Regions from separate parts of the Priestia sp. 40 genome, predicted to be linked through region 3. Evidence: riboswitches for the same ligand, from Rfam matches in the RefSeq annotation. Region 3 holds a riboswitch; each other region holds the start of a gene.
The links. A riboswitch is a leader RNA that binds a small molecule or an ion and turns the genes downstream of it on or off. The one in region 3 is predicted to bind S-adenosylmethionine.
Positions count from the first base shown of each region.

Region 1: it holds a riboswitch for S-adenosylmethionine, as region 3 does, so the genes downstream of both, ACO1DI_RS03520 (BMP family lipoprotein) here and ACO1DI_RS24860 (hypothetical protein) in region 3, are expected to answer to the same signal.
Region 2: it holds a riboswitch for S-adenosylmethionine, as region 3 does, so the genes downstream of both, mtnW (2,3-diketo-5-methylthiopentyl-1-phosphate enolase) here and ACO1DI_RS24860 (hypothetical protein) in region 3, are expected to answer to the same signal.
Region 4: it holds a riboswitch for S-adenosylmethionine, as region 3 does, so the genes downstream of both, ACO1DI_RS09320 (phosphoadenylyl-sulfate reductase) here and ACO1DI_RS24860 (hypothetical protein) in region 3, are expected to answer to the same signal.

Region 1 is NZ_JBMPZA010000005.1:472,252-479,744, forward strand. It holds gene ACO1DI_RS03505 (ABC transporter permease) at 1-150, opposite strand, end outside; gene ACO1DI_RS03510 (ABC transporter permease) at 137-1,204, opposite strand; gene ACO1DI_RS03515 (ABC transporter ATP-binding protein) at 1,179-2,711, opposite strand; gene ACO1DI_RS03520 (BMP family lipoprotein) at 2,793-3,803, opposite strand; SAM riboswitch class I at 3,878-3,984, opposite strand; gene ACO1DI_RS03525 (hypothetical protein) at 4,318-4,479, shown strand; gene ACO1DI_RS03530 (hypothetical protein) at 4,570-4,938, opposite strand; gene ACO1DI_RS03535 (putative polysaccharide biosynthesis protein) at 4,958-6,568, opposite strand; gene ACO1DI_RS03540 (YjgB family protein) at 6,901-7,485, shown strand.
Region 2 is NZ_JBMPZA010000017.1:304,878-312,370, forward strand. It holds gene ACO1DI_RS21285 (sugar ABC transporter ATP-binding protein) at 1-1,055, opposite strand, end outside; gene ACO1DI_RS21290 (sugar ABC transporter substrate-binding protein) at 1,072-2,148, opposite strand; gene ACO1DI_RS21295 (1,2-dihydroxy-3-keto-5-methylthiopentene dioxygenase) at 2,271-2,786, opposite strand; gene ACO1DI_RS21300 (methylthioribulose 1-phosphate dehydratase) at 2,802-3,440, opposite strand; gene ACO1DI_RS21305 (2-hydroxy-3-keto-5-methylthiopentenyl-1-phosphate phosphatase) at 3,437-4,102, opposite strand; gene mtnW (2,3-diketo-5-methylthiopentyl-1-phosphate enolase) at 4,099-5,343, opposite strand; SAM riboswitch class I at 5,423-5,529, opposite strand; gene ACO1DI_RS21315 (pyridoxal phosphate-dependent aminotransferase) at 5,660-6,832, opposite strand; gene ACO1DI_RS21320 (carbon-nitrogen family hydrolase) at 6,944-7,493, shown strand, end outside.
Region 3 is NZ_JBMPZA010000025.1:15,999-23,491, forward strand. It holds gene ACO1DI_RS24825 (hypothetical protein) at 1-53, opposite strand, end outside; gene ACO1DI_RS24830 (MFS transporter) at 229-1,398, shown strand; gene ACO1DI_RS24835 (hypothetical protein) at 1,458-1,664, shown strand; gene ACO1DI_RS24840 (GNAT family N-acetyltransferase) at 1,697-2,143, opposite strand; gene ACO1DI_RS24845 (CotG/ExsB N-terminal domain-containing protein) at 2,257-2,652, shown strand; gene ACO1DI_RS24850 (VOC family protein) at 2,799-3,596, shown strand; gene ACO1DI_RS24855 (M20/M25/M40 family metallo-hydrolase) at 3,615-5,228, opposite strand; gene ACO1DI_RS24860 (hypothetical protein) at 5,700-5,942, opposite strand; SAM riboswitch class I at 6,010-6,111, opposite strand; gene ACO1DI_RS24865 (amidohydrolase) at 6,175-7,329, opposite strand; gene ACO1DI_RS24870 (GNAT family N-acetyltransferase) at 7,377-7,493, opposite strand, start outside.
Region 4 is NZ_JBMPZA010000005.1:1,581,300-1,588,792, forward strand. It holds gene cobA (uroporphyrinogen-III C-methyltransferase) at 1-99, opposite strand, end outside; gene cysC (adenylyl-sulfate kinase) at 191-790, opposite strand; gene sat (sulfate adenylyltransferase) at 803-1,954, opposite strand; gene ACO1DI_RS09315 (inorganic phosphate transporter) at 2,007-3,086, opposite strand; gene ACO1DI_RS09320 (phosphoadenylyl-sulfate reductase) at 3,106-3,819, opposite strand; SAM riboswitch class I at 4,074-4,176, opposite strand; gene cdaS (sporulation-specific diadenylate cyclase CdaS) at 4,490-5,116, shown strand; gene ACO1DI_RS09330 (VOC family protein) at 5,214-5,597, shown strand; gene ACO1DI_RS09335 (potassium channel family protein) at 5,665-6,453, shown strand; gene ACO1DI_RS09340 (YugN-like family protein) at 6,463-6,867, opposite strand; gene ACO1DI_RS09345 (glucose-6-phosphate isomerase) at 6,968-7,493, opposite strand, start outside.

The DNA of each region.
Region 1 (7,493 bases), on a different contig from region 3:
TCCGCTAAAAGCCCCAATCAATATCAGACCTTCTAGCCCTACATTAAATATGCCCACGCGCGCGCAAAGCATTCCGCCTAGCGCCGCTAATAAAATCGGTGCAACCATTCGCAGCGTTGCATTTAACAGTGACCAATCAAGCAGCTCCACGAATATCAGCTCCTTTCTTTTTGGCTTTCCACCACTGCTTTGTAAATTTCGCTGAGATAAATAGAATAAGAACAGCTTGCATAATACTCGCAATTTCTAACGGAATTTCTGTATTACGCTCTAGCCCCATCGCTCCTGTTTGCAAAGCGGCAAGTAAAAGAGACGTAAAAACAATGCCGATTGGATTTGAATTTGCTAACAGAGCAGCCATCACTCCAGTCCATGCATATCCAGGAACGGTGAGCGCACCGTCTACAAATCGGTACTGTGAACCAAGCACTTCAAATCCTCCTGCTAATCCAGCCAAGCTTCCGCTAATAAACATGCTAAACAGCATGACTTTTACCTGATGAATGCCTCCATACGCTCCGAACAACGGATTTTTCCCGGATGCGTTTACTTCATAGCCAAACACAGAGTAGCGAAGCACCGTCCATAGCAGCAGCGCACCCACTAGAGCAATGATAAATCCGACATGAAGAGGCATTCCTTGAAACACTTTTCCAAGCCATGCTGATTGCTCAATCATAGGCGTCTGAGCGAGAGCAGCTGAGCCTGTTTTATCTTGAAAAGGGTGACCTGCTAAATAACTTGCAAATAAAACAGCGATATAATTTAATAAAAGGGTCGAAATGACAAGCTGAATTTTAAACGCGGCTTCCATCCATCCTGCTAAAACGGAAAGCAAACCTCCTGCCACAACAGCAGCGGCAATGGCTGCTATCAGCTTGACTATCCCTGGAGCCGGCAGGTAATAAGCAACAATCGCTGCACTAATCGCTCCAACGACCATTTGTCCTTCTCCCCCTAAATTAAACACACCTGCTCTAAAAGCAAATCCCACACCTAACGCAATTAACAGAATAGGCGTAGCGCGAGCCAGTGTAGTGGTGAAGAAATAAAAATTACCAAACGCTCCATTCCAGAGCTCTGTATATGTTTGGAAAACCGAACCACCTGTTAAGAAGATAATAATGCCTCCTATCGCTAAGCCAAAAATGACCGCAATAATCGGTTGGATTAATGATTTAAGAAGTTTCTGCAACTGTATCACCTTCTACCGTTCCTCCTGCCATTAATATGCTTAGTTTCTCTTCCGTCGCTTCTTCTCTTGTAAGCTCTCCGACAATACTGCCTTCGTACATCACTAAAATTCGATCTGATAGTGAGATAATCTCCGACAGCTCAGACGATACAAGTAAAATAGCAGAGCCATTATTCCTTTTTTGAATCAAGGCATCATGAATACGTTCCATTGCCCCAATATCCACTCCTCGCGTTGGTTCGGCAGCAAGTAGAAAAGAGGTGTTTTGGCCAAGCTCTCTTGCAACAATTAATTTTTGCAGATTTCCCCCAGACAGTTCTCCTGCTTTTTGCTTAGATGAAGTGGCTTTAATCGAAAATTCATTTATCCATTCCTCCACGCTCGACTTGAATATCTTTCTTTTCAGCCAGCCCATCTTCGAGTAAGAAGCTTTATACTGATAGCCCATCAGCGCATTTTCCTCGATCGTATCGTCTTTAGAGGCTCCCCACATATAGCGGTCTTCTGGAATATGAGCAATTCCTGCCTCTCTTCTTTCACGCACAGATCGCCCTGTAAGATCTTCATCTCCAAGTTTGATACTTCCGGTGTCTGTTTCTACTAATCCAGCAATTGCTTGAAGCAGCTCTGACTGCCCATTTCCTGAAACCCCTGCAATACCGACAATTTCGCCTGCAGAAACGTGAAGAGACACATTTTGCAACACGTTTTTTTGTCCTTTTCCTTTTAAAAAGAGATTTTGTACGCTTAAATGAGAAGTGCTTTGTGATGGCACTCTTGCAGGACGCTCTTTTAATTCTCTCCCTACCATTAGTCTCGCTAAATGGTGAGCATTGGTATCTTCTTTACTTGTGACGCCGGCTACTTTACCATTTCGAAGAACTGTAATTCGGTCCGCTACTTCCATCACTTCTTGCAGCTTATGTGTAATAATAATGATGCTTTTTCCTTGAGAAGCCAAAAACCGGATTGTTTTTAATAGTTCCTTTACTTCATGAGGAGTAAGAACTGCGGTAGGCTCGTCTAAAATAATAATTTCTGCTCCTTGATACAGCACTTTTAAAATTTCAATCTTTTGCTGTTCCCCAATTGAGCAATGCTTTACTTTTTTATGAACATCCACTGAAATTTGATAAGTTTGGGTTAATTGCTGTACATCTGCTTTCGCCTGCTTTCTGTTGAAAAAGAGACCTTTCTTTGGCTCATGCCCCAAGACAATATTTTCAGCCACTGAAAAATGAGGAAAAACCATAAAATGCTGATGCACCATGCCTATTCCGTTTTTAATCGCATCCGCAGGAGATGAAAACAAAACAGATTTCCCGTGCAGCTGAACACTTCCTGAACTCGGCTTTTCCATTCCGTAAAGCATCCTCATCAACGTTGTTTTACCAGCACCGTTTTCTCCGACCAGCGCGTGAACCTCCCCTTTTTTCAGCGTAAGAGACACGTTATCGTTTGCTAAAAATGAACCGTATTTCTTCGTCAAATTCGTTAACTGCAACAGCTCACTCATTCCATTCATTGCTCCTTTCCCTTTAGGTTTTTTTCAAAAATAAGAAAGAGAAGCCAGCCTTACTCGACTTCTCTTCTCAACTCACTTTGCTAACGGATCTTTTACCACTGTTTTTCCATCAATAATCGAATCTTTAATTTCTTTTAATTGATCAATTACATCTTGTCCTACAAAGTCATTAAGAGGTGTCTTGCTGTCTTGAGTCACATACGTTAACCCAACACCTTTTTCTTTTAAGCCGTATGTCACTACGCCCGATTTAAATTTGTCATTTGCGAGTGCTTCTACCGTTTCATAAGCAGCCGCATCAGATCCTTTTAACTGCGATAAAATGATATGCTCAGGATCTACTTCCGTACGGTCAATATCTTGGCCTGCCGTATAAAAACCTTTTTCTTTTGCTGCTTCAAATACACCCAAGTCGCCTACAGCTGATGCTCCAGCGATAAAATCAGCACCTTTTGAAGCCTGTAAAATAGCAAGTTCTTTTGCTTTAGCTGGATCAGAGAAACTTCCCACATAATTTACTAGAAACTCTGCTTTGGGATTTGTTGATTGTAATCCTTCTTTAAAGCTTACCGTCCATTTTTTTAATAATGGAATATCATCAGCTGCAACCATTCCTACTTTATTCGTTTTCGTAATCAATCCTGCGGCTGCTCCTAATAAATATGAAGCTTCTTGTTCACGGAATACAACGCTTCTTACATTTGGTAAATCAACCACTGTATCAATAATCGCAAATTGACGCTGCGGATTTTCTTGAGCTACTTTTTTCAACGCATCTTCGGATTCAAAAGAAGATGTAATAATCAAGTCATAATTTTCTGCTACGGCAGCACGCAAATTACTTTCAATGGCTGCTTGATCTGTAGATTCAATTGTCTTTACATCAATGTTATACTTCTTCCCAGCGCGTTTTGCTCCCTCATCCATTTGCTGAAAAAACGGGTTAACTCCAATCTTTTCAGGCAAAACAAGAGCAATTCGCTTCTTTCCTTTCTCTTCACTTCCACTGCTTTTTGTGCTTTTTGACTGACAGCCAGTTACGAGTAGTACAAGCGCAACTGCTAAAATAAGAAATCTCTTCATTTAACTTACTCCCCCTATAATATAAAAAAGCTCTTCCTTTATATAAAGGAAGAGCTCGTTAACCAAACGTCTCTTCCTCATCTTCAAGAACATACTGTTCTTAAGGATTTGGCACCATTCTGTCATAGACAGCGGTTGCCGGGTTTCACAGGGCCAGTCCCTCCACCTCTCTTGATAAGGAAAACAATAGCTATTTGTTTTATGTAATATAGTCAATATTAATAGTTTTTTAATAATTGTCAATATTATTTTTCTTTTTCATACAAAAAAACTTTAAAAACAGATAGGATTATATGGTTTTAGTCTACTAAAATAGAAGTTAAAACCTTTACCTCATTTCTTGAATCATTCTATACTTCTTCACAAAGCGCTTATACTGAATTTGTTGACTGTCGAAAGGATTTAGCGGTAGCAAATAAATTTTATTATGCTTCTTCGGTTAATGTGTTATTAATTGAAACCACTTTACCAATAATGTTAGACTTTTCCTTAGCGATATTGGTAAGAGGTGTTAATGTTGAAATTAATGAAAGAATTATCTGGCATAGCCATTGGGCTTATTATCGCTTTAGCCGTTTCAAAAATATTTTTTGATACCCCGACCAACATTGGAATCGTAGTTATTTTTATTACGAGCATGGTCGTAACAGGGGTAGCAAGAGCAAAACTAAGATGAGATAATCTAACAAAAAAACACCACCTTTTATTCGCAAGGTGGTGTTTTCTTTTAATGATTTTAGTATGTAGTAATTCTAAGTGAAGGCCTTTACCCTTCTCCATCAATCATCGTATACTTCCTTGCAAAGCGCTTGTAGTAAATTTGCTCATCCTCTTCCCCATCGTTAAAAACAAGTCGGTTATGATCAATATCTTTTTCTTTTAACACATAGCCTTTTTCATTCATCAGTTGAATATATTCATCTAAATGTCCTTTTTTCACCATATAGTGAAGAGCATCATCTGAATCCGTAGTCTCTGCTACACCTTGACTTCCCACCTCTAACTTGAATACAGCTGTTGCTGTTTGAATCGGACGGTAATCGCCAAACACTCTTTCCCAATTTAATAGCAGCAGCGCGCCGAAAATTATGATACATCCTCCAGCCGCTACGGTTAGTAAAAATCGTTTTGACACACCTTTCTCTTTTTTACATTTACATTCTTTTTCTTCTATTTAATACAACAGATTGCCCTAAACTTGTTTTTACGCCAAGTCCTAGATACACGGCAGCACCTAAAGCAATTGAAATACAAGATGTGCTAATCGCAAGTGAAGATGCAGACAGCTTATTTTCTAAAAAATAGTGAGAAGTATAATTGCCGATAATCACAGCGGCTGACATCACACTTACTAATAAAACAGGTGTCAACGCAGCTTGTCCCAGTGATTGAACTCGGTAAGAAATAGATTTTTCAATTAAATAGAAGTTATATATAACCGATACACCATACCCTCCGTAAGTCGCGACAACCGGTCCAATTTCTTTTAAGCTTGAAACCAACAGTACGTTTAATACTATCTTCACAACAATTCCTAAGCCCAAGCCTAAAATTAGCTTCTTTTGTTGACTAATTCCTTGGAGAATTGCGGCTGTTACGGTAAAAAGAGCAAAAAGAATCGCAGCAGGCGCATACCATTGTAAAACAACTCCACCGATTTCAGGACTGTTTTTCGCTCCAAAAATCATCATATATACCGGCTTACCCAATAAACAAAGCCCTACCGCAGTAGGAAGAGTAAAAAACAACAGCAGCTGCAGCGTTTTTGTAATCTTTCCTTTTACTTCCCGTAAATTTCTTTGCACAAAAGAAGATGTAATGCCCGGAATTAGCGACATGCTGAAGGCAGTCGCTAACGATACCGGCACCATCACCAAAATTTGCGCTAATCCAATGACGGAGTTAATCGTTTCAGCCTTAGCTTGTCCATATCCTATTGATTGAAAAAGCATGTTAATCGTAAACGTATCAATATTTTGATAGATAGGAATAGCTAAACCAACTAATACAAACGGAACAGCGTACGTCACAAGCTCTTTGAACATTAAAGAGAACGGAACGGATTTATTATTTTTTCCGCTGTTCACTTCTTTTATAATCAACCGCTTGCGCTTCAAATAAACCGCTCCAAGAATCCCAATTCCCCCTACGCCTCCAATAAACGCTCCAAACGTACCGATTCCAACAGCTTTTGTCATTGTGCTATGAAAAAGGTGAATAACAGCGTATGCTCCTACTAAAATGAACAACACTCGCACTATTTGTTCAATAATTGTACTTAGCGCGGACGGTCCCATAGACTGGTTACCTTGAAAGTAGCCTCGTAATAGACTCATAGGCGGGATAATAATTAAAGCAAAGCTTACCATTCGGATGACGTACACTACGTCTTTTTGACTATTTCCTGAGGAATCTTTTCCGTTAATAACTAGTTCAGCGAGCCACGGTGCCATCGTATAGAGGACTAAGAAACCTATTATGCCCGTTATCGTCATTAATAGAAGTCCTGCTTTTAACAGATCTTGTCCCGCACGGTAGTTTCCAAGACCGTTATATTTCGATACATACTTAGAAACAGCAAGCGGAAGACCCATTGTCGACAAGCTTAGCATCAATGTATATGGACCGTATGCATACTTATAAAGTGCATAACCTGACGTTCCCACTAAGGCTGTGAAAGGAATAATATAAATAAAGCCTAAAATCTTTGTTAACAAAGAAGACGCTGTTAATAAAAGCGTACCTCTCATCAAATTTTTTTCCATACATCAAAACTCCAGAAATAGATATTATATTTTTAACAAATACTTGATTTATTGTATCATAATTACAATTATTATCCAGTTTTTTATAAAGCATTAGAACCTTCTTCATATTACGTTTTTTTACCTAATAAAGGAATATAAACCACTCTTTTCACCTATGATAAATGAATCGTTTTTTGCTTTTTGCTTTACCTGACGTTTACATTCTAAAAGACGTGTTACATTATATATATCAGTTACCAACTCAACTAAGACTCCTTGACTATTCTGGTCTACCTTCTCTTTTAGGTAGACTGAGGTTGCTAAATCGTTATATATAGGAGGAAAAAATCATGAAAATGAAACAACGACTATCAAAAGCGGCGGCGGCTGCAACGATTACAGGAATTGCGGCTTTTGGATTTGCTCCTGTCGCTCAGCTTGATACACCAGCACATGCAGCTACATCTCAAGAAACAAGCAGTCAAAGTCAAACAGCTGTAAAGAACATTAACGAAATTTATAACGCCGCAATAAAAGGTGAAGTACCACGATTAACAGCAGACTTTAAAATTGGCAAAACCCTGCGTCAAGACGTTCGCGATCAGTTCGGTTCCCCGCCTGAAGGTTCATCAAATAGCTTTGACTACTATCACGCGGAAATGGGCCATCCTGGGTATGCATTTGGCTATGACCAAAATAACGTCATCAACGAAATTCGCTATTTTGGTACGAATGTAGAGCGTCAAACAAACTTAGGGTCCATCACGCAAGCTAACTTAAAGAAAGAATTAGGTCAGCCAAACTTTACAGGCAAAGTAAAAGGTGATGGTACGACTCAAACGAAATACACGTATCATGCCGGCGCCTATGATCTTGAATTTATTTTTGATGATAGCAAAACATTAAATCACGTAAATTTAGTTGCAAAACCTTAGTTCATAGA
Region 2 (7,493 bases), on a different contig from region 3:
ATCGATTCATGAACAAAAATCCCTTCTTTTCTTCGTTCTTCAGGAACAAGAGAAAGACCTTGTGCAATATAATAATACGGCTGCTTATTCAACTTTAATTTCTTGCCTTTTAACCGAACGCTGCCGCTCACATATTGCTCTAAACCAAATAGACTTCGGCAAAGCTCCGTTTTTCCTGCTCCCACAAGCCCTGCAATACCGACTACCTCTCCTTCTTTTACATGAAAAGAGATATTCGAAAGACGCCCTGGAAGAGATAATGCTTCTACGTGTAAAAGTTCGTTTCCAACTTCTATTGATTTTTTGACCCACTGCTTTACAGAAGACGTTCCTAGCATAAGCGTAATCACGTTTTCAATTGATGTATGTGAAGTTTCTTTTGTAGCTACATAGCGTCCGTCCTTTAAAACCGTTAAGCGGTCGCAAATATCAACCACTTCTTGAAGGCGATGTGAAATATAAATAATGCCTACTCCGCTTTTCTTCAGCTCTCTCATCACAGAAAACAATTGTTTCGTCTCTTCCACACTAAGAGGTGCGGTTGGTTCATCCAAAATTAAATAATCAACATTCTGTACAATTGCACGTGCAATAAGCACCTGCTGTTTTTCTGATAGAGTTAGATCAACGACATTTTTTTTAACGGATAAAGAAGAACCAAGTAAAGAAAGAGCTTCTTCCGCTTTCTTATAAATAGATTTCCAGTTTACAAATGCCTTACTTTTATTAGAAGCCTGTACGTCTAACACAATGTTTTCAGCTACTGACAGCGAAGGAATCAGCGCTACATCGACTTCTTGGTGTACAATGCCGATGCCGTGACTCTTCGCTTCTTTAGGAGAAGAAATAGAGATTTCTCCTCCGTCTTTGTAGATCTTTCCCTCGTACTCGTCGTAAGCTCCGCACAATATTTTCATCAACGTACTTTTACCGGCACCATTGGCTCCCAATAAAGCATGAATTTCCCCTTTTTGAACAGTAAAATCAACTTTGTTCAGCGCTTGAAAAGAACCAAAGTTTTTTGTAATGTTCTTCATTGAAAGCTCGTTCGTCATGTCTGTCCCTCCACTTCTACTCTTTTTTGCCCCATTCTTCTACGTACTGACTAAGCTGATCCATATTAATCGTTTGATTAGGCAAGTCAGTTTGTTTGACTAAAACCGGATCAAAGGAATAATAACGAGGAATCTCTTGACCGGAAATCTTTTTAAGAAGCAGATCAACTTGCTTTTCTCCTACTGAAGCTGGATTTACGGCAGCAGACGCTTTCCAGGGGCTGTTTTTTGCCTGCATCATTTGCAGATCTTCATCAGATAAGTCTACTCCGTATACTTTAATCTCGTCTCGTCCTGCTTCTTTAATCGCTCTTGTGACTCCTTTTGCAAATTCGTCCCATGGCGCCCAAACAGCTGCAATGTCTCCTTTATTTGGATACTGCTTCAATACGGCTGCCATTTTATTTTGGGTGTCTAGAGAGGTGTTGTCCGTTGCGCTTCCGAACGTGGCAATTTGTTTTACATCTGGATAGCGATTCATCATAATTTTATAAATGCTGTCGCGCTTTTCCATCGGTGCAAAGCCTCCAACAAATGCATATACAATATTTCCTTTTCCATTAATGTCCTGCATCATTTGTTTCAGACCCTGCAGCGCAAGCATATAATCGTCTTGATCAATGGTTGTAACGCCTTCTACTTTTAATTCTACGTCTGTTGCAATAACGGGAATTCCTTTTGCAATCGCGCGCTTCACGCCAGGTTCAAGGGTTTCAGCCCGGCCGTGGTCAATCATAATGCCGTCAACATTTTGGTTAATAGCCGTGTCTAAATAAGCCGCCATTTTAGATTGATCATTGTTTGAATCAGAAACGGATAGCTGTACTCCTGCTTTTTTAGCCGCTTTTGTCACACCTGTTATGTACTGAGCAGCGTGAGTGCCTGATGTAAATTCAGAAATAAGCGCAATTTTTGTATCTTTCGTAACCTTTTTTCCTTCTTGCTGTACAGGCTTAGCAGAAGCCGCTTGCTGCTCTGGAGCTGCCTGTGCTTTCTCGTTTAGACTTGGCTGTTCTTTCGTGCAGGCAGCCAGCGCAAAAACTAGAAGCACGAGCAAAGTAAGTGGCCACAGCATTTTTTTACTCTTTTTCATGGTGTTCCTCCCATTAAACTTATTATTCATATAAAAATAGTTAGTTTTATAATAATCCAAAGAATACCCCGCTTTTAGATGTAAAAGCGGGGTGATCATGACCTATGCTTTACAAGTAGTTGTTATGCGTAAATAGGTACCCATCCTTCAGTTGTCACGAAAATTCGGACAGCGACTACTTTACGATCTTCCATTAATGTAAAGTAATGAAGAATGTTTTCTGGTACTGAAATTAAATCGCCCGGCTCTAATTCAACATCAAAAAATTCGCCGTCTTTTCCTTGAATCACAAAGATTCCATGACCGCTTACAATAAAGCGAACTTCGTCATCTGTATGAATATGCTTGCGCTGAAAGTTTTTTAACAATTCATCAATATTTGGTGTAGATTCCGATAGCGAGATAACATCTTGCGCTTTATAGCCGCGGCGTTCAGAAATATCTTTAATATCCTCACCAAAAGCGTTTAAAATTTCTGTTTTTTCTTCATCAGTTAAATCATATTTTTCACGAAGATTTTCTGGAAGTTTTGTAATGTCCCAATTTTCATAAATAACTTCATTGTTTGCCAGAAAAGCTGATACTTCCTCTTGAGTTTCAATTCTTTTATTGTTTACATGTAAGCGAATTTGCGCCATTGTTGTTTCCTCCTTTTATAAATGCACCTTTGGCTTAATGCCTTTAAGTGATAGTAATTTCACATGGTAGCTAAATAGAAATTCATAGGCTTCTAGCGCTTTTTTTGTTTCAAACGCATTTTTCCCCCATACCGTAATCCCGTGGTTACGAATTAAAATCGCGCCTTGATCGCCTTTTATATGGTGAGAAAACTCTTCTGCTAGTGTCGGAATATCCGAGTAATTCGGAATAATCGGAACAGTAATTTCCGCATCTTCCTCCCAAATACCCAGTGCCTTAATAATTTCTTGGCCTTTGAATGAAATAAGCCCTTCATCTCCGTACAGTTCAGAGATCACGTTGTTGTCGATTGTATGTACATGAAGACTGCACCCAGCATTCGTTAACTCGTAAATCTTAACGTGTAAAAGCGTTTCAGCAGAAGGCTTTAAATGCGTTTCTTCTGCAGGTTTTCCATGTTGATCAACTAATAAAAAATCTTCATTTGTACGTTTTCTTTTGTCTTTTCCACTTGCTGATACAAAGAAAGTTGTCGGATTTTGGTCCACTTTAATTGCTAAGTTTCCGCTTGTACCGAAGAACCAATCGCGTTCTGCCAACTCATCTTTTATATCTGCAAGCTCATGCAACCTTTGCTGAGCCATGATACTCATGCTTTCACCTCTTCTGTTAATTCTTGTAAATGATGAATGACATCATAAAAAGTAGAAAAAGGACGATACGGTAGAGATAGCTCTTCGCATTTTTCAATTAAAAAGTCACGTGCAATGACAGTGTCAGCTAATTTGGCAGCCTGCAAATCCGTAATTGAATCGCCAATAACAACCGTATGATCTCTTTCATCTGCAAAATTGCGAATAATCGTTGGCTTACAGCAGCCGCAGTCATTTGTACACTGTTTATCACATGTATGAGGCCACGTAATGGAAATATGCTCACCAGAAAAATCAGATCCGTTGCAGTAGAGCATTTCCTCTGCAACTCGATTTCCCAAAAGCGGTTTTACAAAAAAGTCAATTCCTCCGCTTACAATATAAAGCGGAATATGATGCTCTTTTGTATAGGCAATAAAATCATCAAATCCATCTCGAATAGCAGACGTCCTTAAAATATAAGAAATAATATCTTCCTTTAATTCCACGGGGAGTAAGGCAAACATTTGCCCTACTCCTTCTTGAATAGAAACGCGCTGTGCTAGCACGTCGTCTTTAATACTTTCCCACTCCGGAGGAGCAAATTGTTTCATAATAGCAATAATGTTATCGCTATTTGTGATTGTTCCATCAAAGTCACAAAAGATTTTTAACGATGTCATGCTTTCACCTCTACTGTTCCCCATAGTTGCAAAGCTTTTTGCAACTCTTTTGATTCTTCAGCTTTTTCGGCTAGTGTTTGATGAGAGAGTGCTGCATCTATCGCCGCACGGAATGCTTTTCCTCCTCCGATAGCGCCGTCTGGATGACCGTGAACTCCGCCTCCTGCATTAATAATGCTGTCGATTCCAAAGTCCTTCACAAGCTGCGGTACCATTCCAGGATGAATTCCTGCTGAAGGAACCGGGAAAGTCTGCTTATATTTGTACACAGGACGCGTTAATTCGTAGGCAATGCCTGTCGTGTCTTCAAGAGAAAGCGCTACGCTTCCGTATGGTGATGGAAATAGCGAAAAATCTGCTCCGGCTAAGCGTAATAGCTTTCCAAGAAGTAATGAATTTGAAAAACCGTAAAACTCTGATGGCGTAAGCGCTCCGCTAACAGCTGGGTGAGCCATAATCGGCAAGTTAATTTCATCATCTTCTCGAAGTGCCTGCAGTACGTCTAATCCGTAAGCAAATACGTTGAATAAAAGAGCATCGGCTCCTAGCTCAGCTGCTTTTCTCGCTTTTTCTTTTAATTCAAACGTTCGTCCCGTTAAATTAACAGCATACAGCGTGCGGTGTCCCGTTTTTTCGTATACTTCATTCAGTACTTTTTTCCCTTCTGTAACGCGAGCTTCAAAAGGTGTTCGTTCATTATCAAACAAAATCTCGTCGTCTTTAACCAAATCCACTCCGCCAAGCGCTTGCTCACGCAGCTGAGTTGTTAAGTACGTCATATCTCTTCCAATCACGCCTTTAAAAATACTCATCACAAGCGGACGGTCATAAACGCCTAGTTTCTCTCGGATACCTTCTATTCCAAAGCGCGGTCCTGGGAATTCAGCTAATAATTCATCAGGAAAATCCAAGTCTAATAATTTCACTTTTCCATCAAGTGATAGTTTTCCGAAAACCGTAACTAAAATAGCCGGTAAATCTCTTGAAAAATTGGCAGTTGGATAAGCAATTTTGACAATAGCCTGCTTAACCTCTCCGCCTAAGTATCCGTTAACACGTTCGCAATCTTGAAGCTCAGTTACGGATACGACGCGCCCTTTATGCTTTTGAAGCTGCTGCTGATCTAAAAGCGGCAGATCTGTCCATGAGCCGATGGTTAGTCCTAAAGCGATTCCTTCCGCTTTTTTATGAAAATTTCCTTTATTGTCATGTAGTAAGTAGCTTGCAACGATTTCACTCATTATGCTAAAAACTCCCTTGCTGTTTAATATCGTTAATAAAAAAACCTCTTCTGTGATTAAGAAGAGGCTTTCGTTGCTCTTCTTATCTCTCAGCTGCTGCTGCAAGAATTAGCACCGTGCTTAACATGCGTTAAGTCGGTTGCCGGGCTTCATCGGGCTAGTCCCTCCACCTACTCTTAATAAGAAAGTTGCTATTTATTTAAATTGAATTCGTAGATTATATACTAAATAAAAAATACCGCTAGGATTTATCGGTTATTAATCTCGTTAACTTCTTACATATTAAGCCAACTCAAAAAGGATTGTCAATGCGTTTTTAAAATAAATTTAATTTTTTTATTCGAGATACAGCTTCTCTCATGCGCTCTTCATCCGTCAGCAGTCCTACGCGCACATAGCCTTCACCATATGTTCCGAATCCTACTCCAGGTGCCACTACAACGTGGGCTTTTTCAAGAAGTAAATCTGAAAATTGTTCAGAAGTATATCCTCCAGGAACTTTTAGCCATGCAAAAAAGGAGCCCGCTGGAGTTGTAACGTTCCAACCAATTTCTTGAAGCCCTTGAATAAATGTATTGCGTCTAGATTCATAGCGCTTAACTAAATCATTCACACATTGTTGAGATTCTAACAGAGCTGCGGCGGCTGCCTCTTGAATCGCCCCAAAGAGACTGACATACATATGATCTTGAAGAAGATTAATAGCTTCTACTACACTTTCATTTCCTACAGCAAATCCAACTCGCCATCCCGCCATGTTATACGTTTTAGAAAGAGTATAAATTTCAATTCCCGTCTCTTTTGCACCAGGAGTCTGTAAAAAGCTGATTGGCTTTTTACCATCAAATCCAATTGCTCCGTAGGCAAAGTCGTGTACCACACAAATATCGTGCTTGGCAGCAAACGCCACGGTGTTTTCAAAAAATTCTGCCGTTGCCACTGCACCAGTAGGATTATTCGGATAGTTTAAAAACATGAGCTTTGCCTGTTCTTTAGCACTTTCACTTATCTCTTCGTATACGGGTAGAAAATGATTTTCAGCCGTGAGCGGCATCACTTCCATCTTGGCTTTTGCAAGCTCTACTCCAGACCAGTAATCAGGATATCCAGGATCCGGAACCAGCACTGTATCTCCAGGGTTTAATAAGCACTGCGGGATTTCAACAAGTCCACCCTTCCCGCCAAACAAAATAGCTACTTCTTTTTCGGGATCCACATCAACCCCGTATTCTCGCTTATAAAAAGTCGCAACGGCCTCTTTCAAAAACTGATGCCCCCGAAATGGAGAATATTTATGATGCATAGGATTAGCACTTGCTTTTTGCAGTGTTTCTACAATATGTGAAGGAGTAGGCTGATCAGGATTTCCCTGCCCTAAGTTAATAACGTCGTGCCCTTGGGCCATTACTTTTCCTACCTTGCCTACAAGTGATGCAAAAAATTGTTTTGGTAAACTTTTCAATAGTTCCGATTGCTCAAATTGTTTCATCATCGCACACCTTCTCAAAAAATTCTTGAAATTCTAGTCACAAATAATATATTGTAATACTCAACTTGTAAAGTCATTTTTTTCAACTACTAAAAAAGGACGGATGATAAAGTGAGTGTAAAAATTACGTGTTTGCAACTTGATATTGCGTTTGGAAACCCAACTAAAAACCGAAAATATATTCAACAAAAAATGACAGAAGCGCTGCAAGAAAAACCTGATATCCTGGTGCTTCCTGAGCTATGGGATACAGCTTATGATTTGACGCGACTAGACGAAATTGCAGATGATGAAGGACAGCAGGCCAAGCAATTAATCTCTCAGTTTGCCAAAACGAACGAAGTAAATATTGTGGCAGGTTCGATCGCGAAAAAAACAGAGCAAGGCGTCACGAATACAATGTATATTTTTGACCGAAAAGGTCGTGAAGTATCACAATACAGTAAACTGCACTTGTTTAAATTAATGGATGAGCACCTCTATCTAGAAGCAGGAACGGCAAAAAATCTTTTTACACTTGAACAGTCTTTATGCGCAGGAGTTATTTGTTACGATATTCGTTTTCCAGAATGGATTCGGGTTCATACTAGCAGCGGAGCAGAAGTCTTGTTTGTTGTCGCTCAGTGGCCGGCTCCAAGACTTGCCCATTGGAAAGCACTGC
Region 3 (7,493 bases):
CCAAATCCTAAAGGACCGCCTATGATCCCAGCAAATACAATCCATATTGGCAATTGCTTCACTTCCCTTTTTTTAAAATTGTATCATCATCAGCGTAACAGGTAAATATTAACATGTTTTCTTCACTAATAAATAAAACGCTTTTTACCAAATATACGTAAAAAATTCCGTTGTATTTGATATACTAAACTCATGACATGTTCTACAGAGAAAGGGGCTTAATTGCATATGAACAAACAGCTTGGAACGTTAATGTTTGTTATTTTTATGGTATTTGTCGGCTTCGGAGTGATTATCCCCATCGTACCTGAAGTTATTCGTGCCACGGGTGCAAGCACGGTCAATTTAGGGATACTAATGGCTAGCTATTCGATCGCATCTTTTATTACCGCACCTTTTTGGGGGAAGCTTTCCGATATAAAAGGCCGCCGTCCCATCTTACTTTGGGGCTTACTTGGCTTTAGCGCAAGCTTTTTTCTTTTTTCGATGGCAGAAAACTCTCTGACTTTAATGTATATGTCACGCATCATTGGAGGTTTGTTTGCAGGAGCTGTTATTCCTTGTGCTTTTGCATACGCTTCTGATAGTACAGATGAAGAAAACCGTACGAAAGCAATGGGACTGTTAGGAATGTCGATTGGCTTAGGATTTATTTTTGGACCGGCATTAGGCGGCATCCTTTCATCTTTCGGTTTGTTTGTTCCCTTCGTTATCTCTGGTATCTTGTCACTGATTATGACAGCGTTCTCATTCTTTACGTTAAAAGAATCTTTACGAAAAGAATCTGCTGCCAAAGTACAGACATCCAGATGGCATGACTTCACGTCAGATTTTCAAGGAGCTATGAAGTATTTATATGTTCTTTCATTTTTAGCGACTTTTACGCTCGCTGGATTAGAAGCTACTTTTCAATTTTTTCAAATAGCGAAAATTAATGCTACTCCTACGACAATCGGATGGATGTTTATGGCGAGCGGTTTAACTCAAGCGTTGATTCAAGGCGGTGTGCTGCAGCGATTTAAAAAAGGAAATGAAAAAAAGCTGATGGCCATTGGCTTATTGGTTTCAGCAATAGGATTCACGTCTATTTTGTTATCTTCTAGTGCCGCTAACGCTACCTTATTTCTGTGCATATTTACAGCAGGAAATGCCCTTATTCGCCCTTGTGTCCTCTCATTGATTACGATGAGAACCAAAGTAGGATATGGCTCTGCTTCGGGGCTAACTGCTTCAATGGATAGCTTAGGGCGTATTTTTGGCCCTCTGCTTGGTGCATTTGCTTTTAAACTCCATATGACGCTGCCTTTTATTATCGGAGCCGTTGTCACTTTAGCTGCTTTACTGCTGATTCAGCGCCATACAGCTCTAGATTATTCTGAGCAAACACTCTCATCGTAGAGGCTTGGACAAAAGTATTTTAGCTGAAGGAAGATCCGAACGATGAATCGAGATTCTTGATGAAGAATCCAACGCGTTCGGATTTTTTTATTGTTATGAGTATTCTAGCTGTGGTGATTGGAGAGCAAAGCGGAGACTCCTGCGGGATAAGCGGTAGAGATGAAATCCCTCAGGAGCGGAAGCGACGAGGAGGCTCATCCCCGCCTGCGGAAAGCGAAGTCTTGCACGGAAATCAACAGCCGATTCCTACTAGCTCATGTAGCTAATTTGTTAGTCTTTGGATTAATTTAGCTATGTCTCAATCTCTTTTCATCGTTACTAACACAAGATTATCAGCAGCTGCAGTACGTTTTATAATGGAAAACTGATGAGCTTCGTATAACTTAATGGCAGGTGTATTTCGCTCGGCTGTAGACACCATACACTCACATTCTGAATATCTTTGAAGTACATACGCCAAAAGACGGCTGCCCACCCCTTTTCGAAAGTACTGAGGACGCACAACAAGGCGGCAAATCGTTAATCGCTCATTTTCTTTTTCAAACGACAGCACGCCAGCTAGCTTACGTTCAATCATTTCTCCGATAAACACTTCCTTGCTTTTTATAATATCTTCTTTGCTTTCTGTAAGCTGAGGAATGTCTGAAAAACCAATGAGCCTTGCTTCTTCTTGATAAGCTTCTATTTGCAAAGCTACTATTTGAAGAGCGATATCCACTCTTTGATGTTCGAGGATTTGAAGCATGAAAACCACTCCATTTCTTTCACAAATTTAGACAAATTCCATGTTTTCACTATATCCAAACGCCTTCCTTGTACATATTGTATTATGTACCGAATTAGCCAGGAGGTGTTTATATGCATATCACTGCTGAAAGAATTAGAGAAGCAACAGAAGCGATTGCTTCTACTGAGCTTGAAACATTTATGTACCAAGAGCCAACTGCACGCCACAGACGCTCACGCCGCCGTTCTACTCGCCGCACTACTCGCCGCACTACTCGCCGCACTACTCGCCGCACTACTCGCCGTTCTACTCGTCGTTCTACTCGCCGTTCTACTCGCCGTTCTACTCGTCGTTCTACTCGCCGTTCTACTCGTCGTTCTACTCGCCGTTCTACTCGCCGTTCTACTCGCCGTTCTACTCGTCGTTCTAGCCGTCGCCGCTGTCGCTGCGGTTCACCTTGCTGCTCATATCCATGGTTTAATAAATCATTTGGCTGCTGCTTTAAAGGGCATGGCTGTCGCCGCTAAATAAATCTAAAGCAAGTCGAGTTTAAACTATACGCGGCTTGCTTTTTTATAGATTTTATTTTACATAATCATTCGTTTTACTCTTCTTAAAAAAGAAAACAAAGTATAATAATGGGAAAGAATCTCTCTTAAGAGGAGGCCTATCCATGCACTTATCTTTTGATCACCTTGTTCATTTTTCACCTGATCCTATCAAAGCTCAGAAAGAACTAAACGAATACGGAATAAACGTCGTTAAAGGGGGCATCCATGAAAGATGGGGCACTTTTAACACGTTGGCTTATTTTAACCTCAGCTATATTGAATGGCTTGGGCTTAGAGATATCGCGTTAGCTCAAAATGTTACAGGTAATGACCTTATTCAGCAGCTTGTTAACGAACATACACCGATTGGTCATTTTGGTCGATTTGCATTCCGTACAGATGATATGGAATTGCTGATAAAAGAGCTGGAAAGCAAGAACGTCACTGTAAAAGGTCCTGTAGCGGGTTCTCGTCAAACCAATGATGGAGAAAGACTTCAATGGAAAATGTGTTTTATTGAAGCTGACCACGATTCCCTGCCTCTTCCTTTTTTTATTGAATGGGGTGAACCAGAAGAAAAACGCAAGCCAAAGCTAGCGGCTCTTTCTTCCCACCAATCTGGTCAGATGCAGCTGAAAAATATTTACTGTGCTGTACATAACCTCGAAGAATCCATCAGCAAGTGGATGAAACTGCTGGACGTTCAGTCTGGCGAAAGCTACAAAGACTCTTTACTTGATGCACGTTGTCAAAAACTATATATCAATGGAGGAAACCTTATTTTTTGCAGCGGAACACAAGGTGTTGTCCATGATACATTAAAAAAAGTTGGAGAGCGTCCATTTTTGGTTGAATTGGATCACGCTCTAACACCGCAACAATTTACCGTACAAGGAGCTTCTTTTAAATTCAACAAATAAACATCCGCGGGCGGATGTTTATTTCTGTGCTTCTTTTATAGCTTGATAAATGAAATGAGGCAAAATTTCAAAGGAATACTGAACGTCTAATCTTTCGGTCCATTGATGGGCATCTCTTCCCAGCGGTCCAATATTCAGCACCGGCATCTTCAGCTCCTCTAGCTCTTCTAGCGGGATATGATACCCTTTATTCCATAGCGGCATATTGGCTACTAACGTGTTAAATGTATGAAGCGGATGCTGCAGGCTGGCATAGCTTAAATCCGAAATTCCACCAAAATAACTTTGTTCAACTAGCTCCACTTGGAATTTCTCTTTAGCAGTTGCCTGTACGTTTGACAAAATCCCTTGTACAAAGGGATCATCATGTGAACAAACGGCCGGGTAAAAAGGCGGCGTAAAAAATAAGACCATCATCGGAGCTGCTTCTTTACATAAACCAGCTAAAGAGTTTACTAATTTAATGGTTTTATTTCTGTCATCATCCTCTTGTGCCAAAAGTGCTGCTTCCATTTCTTGCACATATTTTTCACCGTGCTGTTTGACTGCATGAGTATAAAGTTCTTCATACGTCCATACGTTCACGTCAAGAGATGAACCCTCCATTCCCGCAGCGTACTGCCTAGCGGCTTTATTATAATGTTTGTTCACATTCAAAGCCGCTTTGTCAGCCGATTTCAACAGCAGATCTGTTACTTCTTTAAGAGAGCGGTTTAACATAAATAAATTAAATAATACAACGGCAGAGTGAGGAACTTGAACGGAATACTCTTCTTTTAAATCTTTTTGTACCAGCACCGTAGGAGGTGGACTCGTTTCATCTCTTACTTTTTCGCAAAAATCAACGTTTAATTCTATTTCTTTTGTTAAATAAGAAGCTAGTAAATTAGCATTTAAACCAGCTAGCGGTTCCCCTACATGAGTTTCTTTTCCATAACACAAAAAGCTTGGCATGATCTTCCCAATCGATCCTGAGTACACATAGTTCGTTTGATCACCAGGATAGCGGCTGAACACTGGTTCTGCATTTAGCATGAGAGAAAAATCCAGCTGATGTTTGCGGGCAAGTTCTAAAAGAACAGGGACTGCTTTTCTCATCCCAAGCGAATTTACTTCTTCATCCGGTACCGACAGCAGCAGGATGTTTCCGTCAAACTCTCCGTTGCATGCTCGTTCAACCATACTGATGTGAAGGGCAATGCCTGCTTTCATGTCCATCGTTCCTCGGCCAAAAAGCCAGTCTCCTTTTATCATATCTTTTTGTACGTGCGCGGGAACTTGTTCCATGTGGCTATAAAAAGTACTCGTTAATGTATCAGCGTGAAAAGCATCCTTTTTCCACTGTCCATAATCTTGTACATCCACTACATCGTAATGACTTACTAGTACAACTGTTTTGTTCGTATTTTTCCCTTGAACAAAAGCTGTGACAATCGACCGCCCGTCTCCTGTTGAATGAAGCTCGACTTGCTCGTTTTTTTGAAAGTAAGGCAGCTTCAATAAATACGACGCTATCGATTCAGCCATTTCCACTTCTGCCATCGTTCCTGTCACGCTAGGTATAGAAACCAATTCGCTTACAAGTTTTTTTAACTGTTCTTTTGTTTGATACAAAGATGTTTTGTTCGACATACCCTTCATCTCTTTCCTTTTTCTAAATTTTCTATCAAACAAAACCATTCGTCAATCCCTTTGACAGAGACCCTTTCAATCTCTCCCTATGTATCATAGTATGGCGCTGCCTTTACGCACATGATAAAAAAAAGAGTGCGCGGCTAGGGATAGCACCGCACACTCTTTTTTTTACTTTGCGTCATCTTCTAAAAAGTCTAGGATACGATCAATAAGCTGTTCACTTCCTGCATCGTTTCCGTGTTCAAGAGACATTTCCATTTCAATGCTCCTTTCATAAAATATTCTTGTTTTATAACATACCACAATTCATTTCGAATGTAACCTTCAATTTGTGTAAAAATTTCGACAATTTATGATTAATTTTAAAAGCTAGTGAGTATTGATTATACCCACCAGATTCTTTGCTTGTCAAAAACCATGCTTTCTATTTAAAAACACTAAAAAAATAGAGGCGCGAGCAAACTTCTTCTATAAAAGACAGCCTACTCGCTCAAGCTTGGAACAGCATGATGAATAAATTTCTAGTTCATTTGCTTTTTGTACATCTTTAATATCTATGCCTACAGCATATGTACGAACATGGTTTTCGACCACAATTTCATAAAATGTTTCTAATTCACGATAAGCTACTTGATAATGCTTTCCTAATAATTTCACTGCTTCCTTTAATGCTTTCTCTCCTGTATATGCTGCAACTGCTGTATGACTCATAAAACCCTCTCCTTTTAGAAAAATAAAAAAACTCATTTTGCTTTGATGCAAAATGAGTTTTTCACCCGTTTTATCACCCAAAGCACATGCTTTGCTGGTAGGAGCACCTTACATTCGTAGGTTGCTGTGGAGTCAAAGAGCCAGATCTCTCGTCCACTCGTGATAACTTTTTTAATTTAAAATTTATTTTATCAAACAATTCCATCCGCGTAAATAGAAAAATGAAAATATTTTAATTTTTTGGGTAATGGAATGAATTCAAAAAATGAAAGCTTAGATTAGCAAAATAAGAAGCTGCTACAAGTAATGCCTCTTCATTTAATGAAAAAGAAGGATGATGCCATTCATATTCTCCAGCTGTACCCATCCATACAAAAAATCCTGGTACATGCTGCTGATATACGGCAAAATCTTCTCCTCCAGGCGATTGTTCAGCTGCTACGACTTGATAACTAATATCCTCTGCGGCTTTAATAGCCAGTTTTTCCAGCCTATCATCATTGTTTACTACAGGAAGATACGGATACCATTTAACGTCTACTGAAGCCCCGAAAGCTGCGCCAATCCCTTCAGCAGTTCGTTTCATAAGAGCCGGTATTTTTTCTCTCGCTTCTTCTTGAAAGGTACGCACCGTTCCTTCAAGCGTTACTTTGTCAGGAATGACGTTCCACGAGCTCCCTCCATGGATTTGAGTTATGCTGACAACAACATTTTGAAATGGGCTGAGATTACGGCTGACAATGGTTTGTAAACTAGTAACAATTTGACCAGCAGCAGCAATCGGATCTATTGTTTTTTCAGGAATACCCGCGTGACCTCCTACTCCTTTGACGTCAATTTCAAAACGATCAACACTTGCCATTAAAGGTCCTGGTTTGATACCAATGGTTCCTACAGGAAGATCCGGTTTGTTATGCATCCCAAAGATCGCTTCCACTCCTTCGAGCACACCTTTTTCAACTAGCATTTTTGCCCCAGAAGCCGTTTCTTCGGCAGGCTGAAAGATAAATCGAACCGTACCGCAAAGCTCCTGCTGACGCTCTTTAAGAAGGATGGCTGCTCCGATTATAGAAGCCGTATGAAAATCATGTCCGCATGCGTGCATAACACCGTTCACTTCAGATGCAAATGGCAGATTGGTTTTTTCTTCAATTGGCAACGCATCAATATCAGCTCGAATAGCGATAGTAGGTCCCGGCTTTCCTCCCACAATTTCTGCTACTGCTCCTACGTCTAAATGGAACGCATCCGCTATAGAAATATCAAAGTGCTTTAACCACTTTTTAATACGTTTAGTTGTTTCATATTCTTTCATTGAAAGCTCTGGAAACCGGTGCAGCTCACGGCGTATGTCTATTAGCTTATTTAGTAGTAATTGATCTGTCATATTTATCACTCTTTCACATGTCTTAATTTGGAGCACTTCTCTATCTTTTACGACAAAGAGTGTATCTCATTGAGTTTTTTATAAAGAAATATGGTCGTATAACCTTCTGCAAGGTGCTTTTCTTTAGCTTGAACATATCCTTTTCGTTCATACATCTCAACTAA
Region 4 (7,493 bases), on a different contig from region 3:
ATATAAGATAACATCTGCTTGCTGAATTGCTTTCAACCCTTTTAATGTAATTAAATCTGGATCTCCCGGCCCTGCACCGACTAGATATACTTTCCCCATGAATGCCTTTCACCCTTCCATCATTTCCACGTCTCCGCAATGCTCCCAAATTTCAAGTTGAATTAGAACAGCGGACAAAGTCCGCTGTCATTTAGATAAATTTTCGGTTAGCTAAATATTCAATAACAGTTTGTACACATTCTTCTACAGACTGTGTGCTTGTATTAATTGTTAATTCAGGGTTAGCCGGTGACTCATACGGAGAATCAATTCCTGTAAAATCACGAATTTCTCCGCTTCTTGCTTTTTTGTAAAGGCCTTTTGGATCTCTTTTTTCACATTCTTCTAACGGACACTCCACGTATACTTCCAAAAATTCATTCCCCTCTAAGATCTCACGCACTTGAGCGCGGTCCTCTTGGAATGGAGAGATAAATGCTGTTAGTACCACTTGACCGCTGTCTACAAATAGCTTAGAAACCTCACCGATACGGCGAATATTTTCTGTACGATCTTCAGCAGAAAACCCTAGATTCTTATTTAAGCCGAACCGAACATTGTCACCATCTAATACATAGTTGCGAATATTTTTATCAAAAAGCGCTTTTGCCACTGCGTTTGCTACGGTAGATTTACCTGAACCCGAAAGACCTGTAAACCATAATACAAAACTGTGATGATTATTTTGCTCGCGTCTTTCCTCTTTTGTAATTCCAGCATCATGCCACGTAATGTTTGTTGATTTGCTCACTTCAACCGCTCCTTATTTTGAAGATACTTTTTGTTTTGCTAATCCTTTAATTAACACTTCAATTACTTCTTTACGGCTGAATGTGCTTGGTGGCACTTCTCCGTTTCGAAGCATTTCACGTACCTTTGTTCCAGATAGAATCATATGATCTTCCTTGCTGTGAGGGCACGTTTTCGTTGATGCCATCGCTTCACACTTCTTGCAGTAGAAGCTGTGTTCAAAGAATAAAGGTGTAATTCCTAATTCATCTGCTGTAAAGTTACTGAAGATTTTTTGTGCATCATATGTTCCGTAGTAGTCACCAACACCAGCGTGATCACGACCTACAATGAAATGCGTGCATCCAAAGTTTTTTCGAACCATTGCATGAAAAATCGCTTCTCTAGGTCCAGCATAACGCATCGCAGCAGGGAAAACTGCTAAAGCTACACGATCGCTAGGATAATAGTTCTCTAAAAGTACTTCATAACTTTCCATACGGATATCTGCTGGGATATCATCTGACTTTGTTTCTCCTACAAGAGGATTTAAGAACAGGCCGTCTACAATTTCTAATGCCGTTTTTTGAATATATTCGTGCGCACGGTGAACAGGGTTACGAGTTTGGAATCCAACAACCGTTTTCCAACCGCGTTCTTCAAATGCTGCTCTTGTTTCAGTTGGATCTAGGTAATATTTTTCAAAACGCGTTTTAGGTGTACGTTCTACAAGTACGATTGGACCTGCTACATATACATTTGGGCGTTCCATCATTTTCTTCACACCAGGGTGGGCAAGTTCTGCTGTGCGGTACACATTTTCCGCTTCTTTTTCTTTATTTGGCGTATATACCTCAGAAACTTCTAGAACACCATATGTCACACCGCTTTGAACTAGTTTTACTTTGTCGCCAATGTTTAATTCTTTAGCTTGCTCTTCTGTTACGGGAAGAGTAATAGGAATACTCCATACAGTTCCATCTGCTAGACGCATATTTTCAACAACTGATTGATAATCTTTTTCTCCTAAAAACCCTGTAATTGGGCTGTAAGCACCAATTCCAATTAGTTCTAAATCACTTAGAGCCATGTTGTCTACTTCAATTTCTTTTGTTAGTGAAGTGTAGTCATATGTTGGTTGATATAAATTAATTAATTCTCCACCGTGTGCTTGAATTGTTGTCATTTTGTAAAATCCTCCTTAAGTAATTAACACAATATAATAAAAAGCAATTGAATCACGCAGTCATTTTTTCTTTTTCCGACTGCAAGCTTGCTCTTTTTCTTCTAGTCGTTCTAGCTAAGCTTAGAACACCTGCTGTGGCAATGCAGCCACTAGCTAGCACCACAAATGAATATAAGTCGCTTTCAAGTACTAATTTCACAAGAACATATGAGATTACGAGTGAAAATACAGGGGATACCACCCAAACCTTTAACATTTGAATGACCACTTCGCGCTGTTCTTTCGTAAATCCCGTTTTCGCTGCGCCTATCCCAATAATAGAAGACGTAGTGACCTGTGTAAGCGGTACTGGCAAACCAAACAGTGAAGCTGCTGTAACAAGAGAAGCACCAGTACCTGAAATAATGCAGCCTTCCCCTACAGAATAGCGAGTAATTTTTTTTCCGTTTGTTTCAATAACTCGGCCTCCTAGTAAAAGAGCTCCGAGTGCCACCGCCAATCCTCCTGCTATGACACCCGTTGTAGCATCCATTAACCCAGCTCCTACTAGAGGACCGACAGCATTTGCCACATTATTCATTCCAGCTGAGAAGGCTTCAAAGAATCCCGTCGCTATAACTAAAATCGTTAAAACTCTTTTCCACTTTCCCTCTGCTTCTTTTTTATGCGCTCTGCGTTTTATCACTTTCCCAATCAAAAAAGCAATGACAAATGAAACTAGCGGAACAATAATCCAAAAAGACATGACAATTAAAAGTTTTTCTACATACAGAGATTGATAAGCTACTCCTACTCCAACAACTGAGCCAACTGTTACTTCACTTGTTGATAGAGGGATACCAATCAAATTCGCGAAAAAGAGTGACAGCGTTGCAGCAGCCAGAATGATAATAACTAATTCTACTGACAGCAGTTTTTCAGGTATGATACCTGAACTGATGGTTTTTACCACCTCACCGCCTCCGGTAACAGCTCCGAGCACAATTCCTACAGCACAGATGAACAGGGCCACTCTTCGCTTTTTAATTGCACCGGAGCCGTATGAAACGCCCATAGCAGCTGCTGCACCGCTTGCCCCAATATTCATTGCAAAAAAAAGCGCAATGATAAAGGCAACATATAAAAGCATCATTTATTCAGCTCTTTCGTATTTAAGATTCGTGTAATCCGCACTCAACTTTTTGTGTACCCGCCCATCTTCCTGAACGTAAATCGTCTACATTATAGGCAGGTGCGGTACAGGGCTCACAGCCGATACTTGGGTAGCCTTGATCATGAAGTTTGTTGTACGGCAAATCATGCTTATACACATAGCGCCAAATTTCTTTCCATGACCAATGAATTAACGGACAAACTTTCACCTTCTTGAATTTCTCATCTTTATTAAAATAATTCGTGTTGGCACGAGACTCAGACTGCTCGCGTCTCAAACCGGAAATCCACGCATCATAAGGAGCAAGGGATTCTCTTAGCGGAATGATTTTTCGAATTTGACAGCATAAGTTAGGCTGACTCTTCCAAAGCTCATCTCCATGTTTTTCAGCTTGTTCTGCAAGAGTTAAATCCGGCTTTTTCATATGAATACGTAAATCAGGGAAGCGTTCTTTAATTGCATCAATCACTTCATATGTTTCTTTAAAATGAACGCCTGTATCTAAAAAGACAATTTCAGCGTCTTTTTTCACTTTTGAAATTAAATCAATTAACACGATTCCTTCGATCCCAAAGCTTGACGCATAAATAATTGAATCTCCGTAGGTATCATACGCCCACCGCAATGCTGAAAGGGCTCCTTTTGTTTCATCTTTACTGTCGAACTCTGGAAATGTATCGCTCCAGTTTTCGTACGTATATAAGTCTGCCATTTTCTCCACTCCAATTCTTAGTTATCCGCGTTATCCAATAAAAAAAGACGGTTTTACCCACTAGAATTGGATAAAACCGCCTCTAGTGTGTCTAGTCAGCGAAACTATTTAATTCTTACTTTGCTTCGGCGTGTTCAAAAATTTGTTTTAAGTCGGGGTTTACAGTCATTGGTTTCCCTTCTCAAATTATCGCTTGCGCTATATCAAAATAAAAAGTCTTCCGTATTGAAAGACTGGGTAGGCAATAAATTTTCACCTTATCTTTCAAAATGATACACACTTTGCTGGAATTAGCACCTTGCTAAGCAGGTTGCCGGGGTTCAGCGGGCCAGATCCCTCCACCACTCTTGATAAGCATTTTTTAAAAATTTTAGCATATTTAGAATATTTGTCAACATTAAAAATCATATATCCGATAAGAAAACTATACTTTAAATTCACAGAAATATCTATACTTTTATTTAAAACAACATATGTAAATTTAACCCAAATGTGAACATATCAGTTTATAAAACGCTTTCTTTTTTCTCCAACTTTTGATGTTCTCTTGCTAAATAAAACGCAAAATCTCTCTATAAAATTAATAGCGGATTTATAAGCTTTACGGATAATTCACCCACATTAGCACACATTACAGATAACACTGACTGACAGATAGGAGCTATATAAGATGGAGAGACAACCCTTTCAATTAGACGATACAATTAAAAATAATGTACGAACATATTTACAGCAGATTTCAACTGAAGCCTCTAATTTAATTAAACATTTAGACACGAGTGATCATTGTATCCTATGTGATTTTGAGGAGATGAGAAGGTTATTTCAAGATGTTCAAGCTACGGCCGCCTCTTATTACTTGCGTCATTACTTATCGCCTTATACATTTGAATATGCTGCTCTGTCCTTAGCTATTCATAACCTCTCTGAGAAACGTCACGGCGCTTTAATTGTCATTGAACGGGAACAAAATGTAGATCCTCTTATTCAAAAAGGAATGCCTATTCAAGCTCCTGTCAGCGCTACGCTAGTTGAGACGCTGTTCTATCCAGGAACACCCTTACATGACGGAGCTGTCCTAATTAGAAATAATCAGCTTATTTCGGCTGCTAATGTTTTACCTCTCTCGTCTATTATTTCAACGAACAAAAAATTGGGAACACGTCACCGTGCAGCCATTGGAATGTCAGAAAAATCGGATGCATTAATTTTAGTTGTATCTGAAGAAACAGGCAAAATTTCGTTTGCGCTTGATGGAAGCCTCTACCCTATTCACTCCAGCAAAAATATGATTTAAGAGCCCTTTCCTGATAAGCAGCCCTATCTTGACTTCTATATCCTTTCTCTTTAATATATTTCATAGTTTTTACATACTATAGATACGGGTGATGCATATGGCAATTTTAAAATTTGAACATGTAGGCGTTCAAGTAAAGGATATAGAAAAATCTATTGAGTTCTATACACAAAAGGTGGGATTAGAGCTCATCGAAACACTACCACATACCGATCCGTCTTTGAAGCTAGCTTTTCTAGGTTTAGAAGGCAATGTAATCGTAGAGTTAATTCAAGGGTATAACTCAAGCTTACCTAATGAAGGTAAAGTTCATCATTTTGCGCTGGCAGTAGATGGAATTGAAGAGGAGTTTGAGCGTTTAAAATCAGCAGGCGTTTCATTTGTGGAAGAAAACATTGTAACTTTGCCAAATGGAGCAAGATACTTATTTTTCTATGGTCCAGACAAAGAATGGATTGAATATTACGAAGTAAAAAGATAAAGATATCTTATACCTTCAGTGAAAAATGGTCATACTGTGGCTATGACTAATCACTGGAGGTATTTTTATGATGGAATGGCTATTATTTCGACTTTTTCGTCGTTCTATTTTAGTGCGGCTTCTTTTTATTATCGGCTGCCTTGTTTTACTTTTCGGCATGCTTATACATTTCCTAGAGCCGCAAACGTTTGGGAATGTGTTTGAAGGAATTTGGTGGGTTATTATTACAATCTCTACTATAGGGTACGGTGATTTTGCTCCCACCACTACGATTGGAAGGTTAGCTGCAATTATTTTAGTCCTCATTGGAACGGGATTTATTACTACTTATTTTGTCACGCTTTCTAAAATTGCTGTTTCCGCCGAGAGCGCTTATCTGGAAGGAAATTTAAAGTTTTATGGAAAAGATCACTTCATCGTTGTGGGGTGGAATGAGCGCGCCAAACTCGTGTTAGAGTCTTATCGCGACGCATTTCATAAAGAAGACATTGTTCTTATCGACGACTCTTTGACTAAAAACCCCATGATCTGTGATCGCGTTCATTTTATTAAAGGAAGTCCCTCTCACTATGAGGTATTAGAACTTGCTAATGCTCGGTACGCAAAAAAAGTGCTGATTACTGCGGATCAGCATAAGACAGAAGAATATGCAGACATGAATACTATTGTTACGCTAGTCGCTCTGCAAGGACTGAACCCTTCTATTTACAGCATCGTTGAACTGTTAACAAAAAAGCATATTCAAAATGCGCAAAATTTGGGGGTAAATGAAATGATTAAAACAAACGAGTTGATTAGTCAGGTCATGTACGAACATATTTTTGTAAAAAAATTAGAGAGTTTAAGAAAAGAATAGTCCCTTCAATTACCGAAGCAGCGCCTCTTCTGCCTCTCTAATTAGCTCTTCTCCTAAGCTGATATACTTTTCTGGAAATGAAGCGTCTGCGTCTTGGGGTTCTGCAAACTGATTAAATGAAGCACCCACGTTTCCATTGTGAACATTGTCATCTAGGCCAATTTGATACTTATGTGAAAGTAAAAATGGCGTACCAATCTGTACGGTTGTTCCTTTAGAATCCAGTTCTCCATTCGTAGCTGTAAACGGGATACGTAAAAACTGATAGCCGACTTCATCGTTCATCTTATAGTCGAATGAACCATGATCATAATCCCAATTTCCTCCAATGTTATACCCAAGCGGCTTAAGCGTTTTTTCTAATTCATAAAGCTTGAATAATGTGCCGTCTAATCTTGAAGATAATTCAATCATCTTATCCCTCCTCTGTTTTAACATGTCCTTTTTCCAGCTTTTTATCCTTTATCTCAAAAGCAAAAAAGTTCACCTTCTAACAAGAAGGTGAACTTTTTATTTATTTCAAACGCTTTTCTAATTCTGCTTTTTTCTCTTCAAAACCAGGTTTTCCAAGAAGAGCAAACATATTTACTTTATATGCTTCTACTCCAGGCTGATCGAACGGATTTACTCCTAGTAAATAGCCGCTGATTGCGCATGCTTTTTCGAAGAAGTATACAACATATCCAAACGTATACTCATCTAACGCCGGAATGTTTACAACTAAGTTTGGAACGCCTCCGTCTGTGTGAGCAAGCATTGTACCTTGGAACGCTTTTTTATTTACAAAGTCAACTGTTTCCCCAGCTAAGTAATTTAGTCCATCTAAGTCCGCTGCATCTTCTTCAATTGTTAGCTCATGACGAGAATCTTGAACTTGTACAATTGTTTCAAAAATATCACGACGACCTTCTTGTACATATTGACCTAAAGAATGAAGATCCGTTGAGAAGTTAGCAGATGAAGGGTAAATACCTTTTTGGTCTTTTCCTTCACTTTCACCAAATAACTGTTTCCACCACTCAGCAAAGTATTGAAGAGCT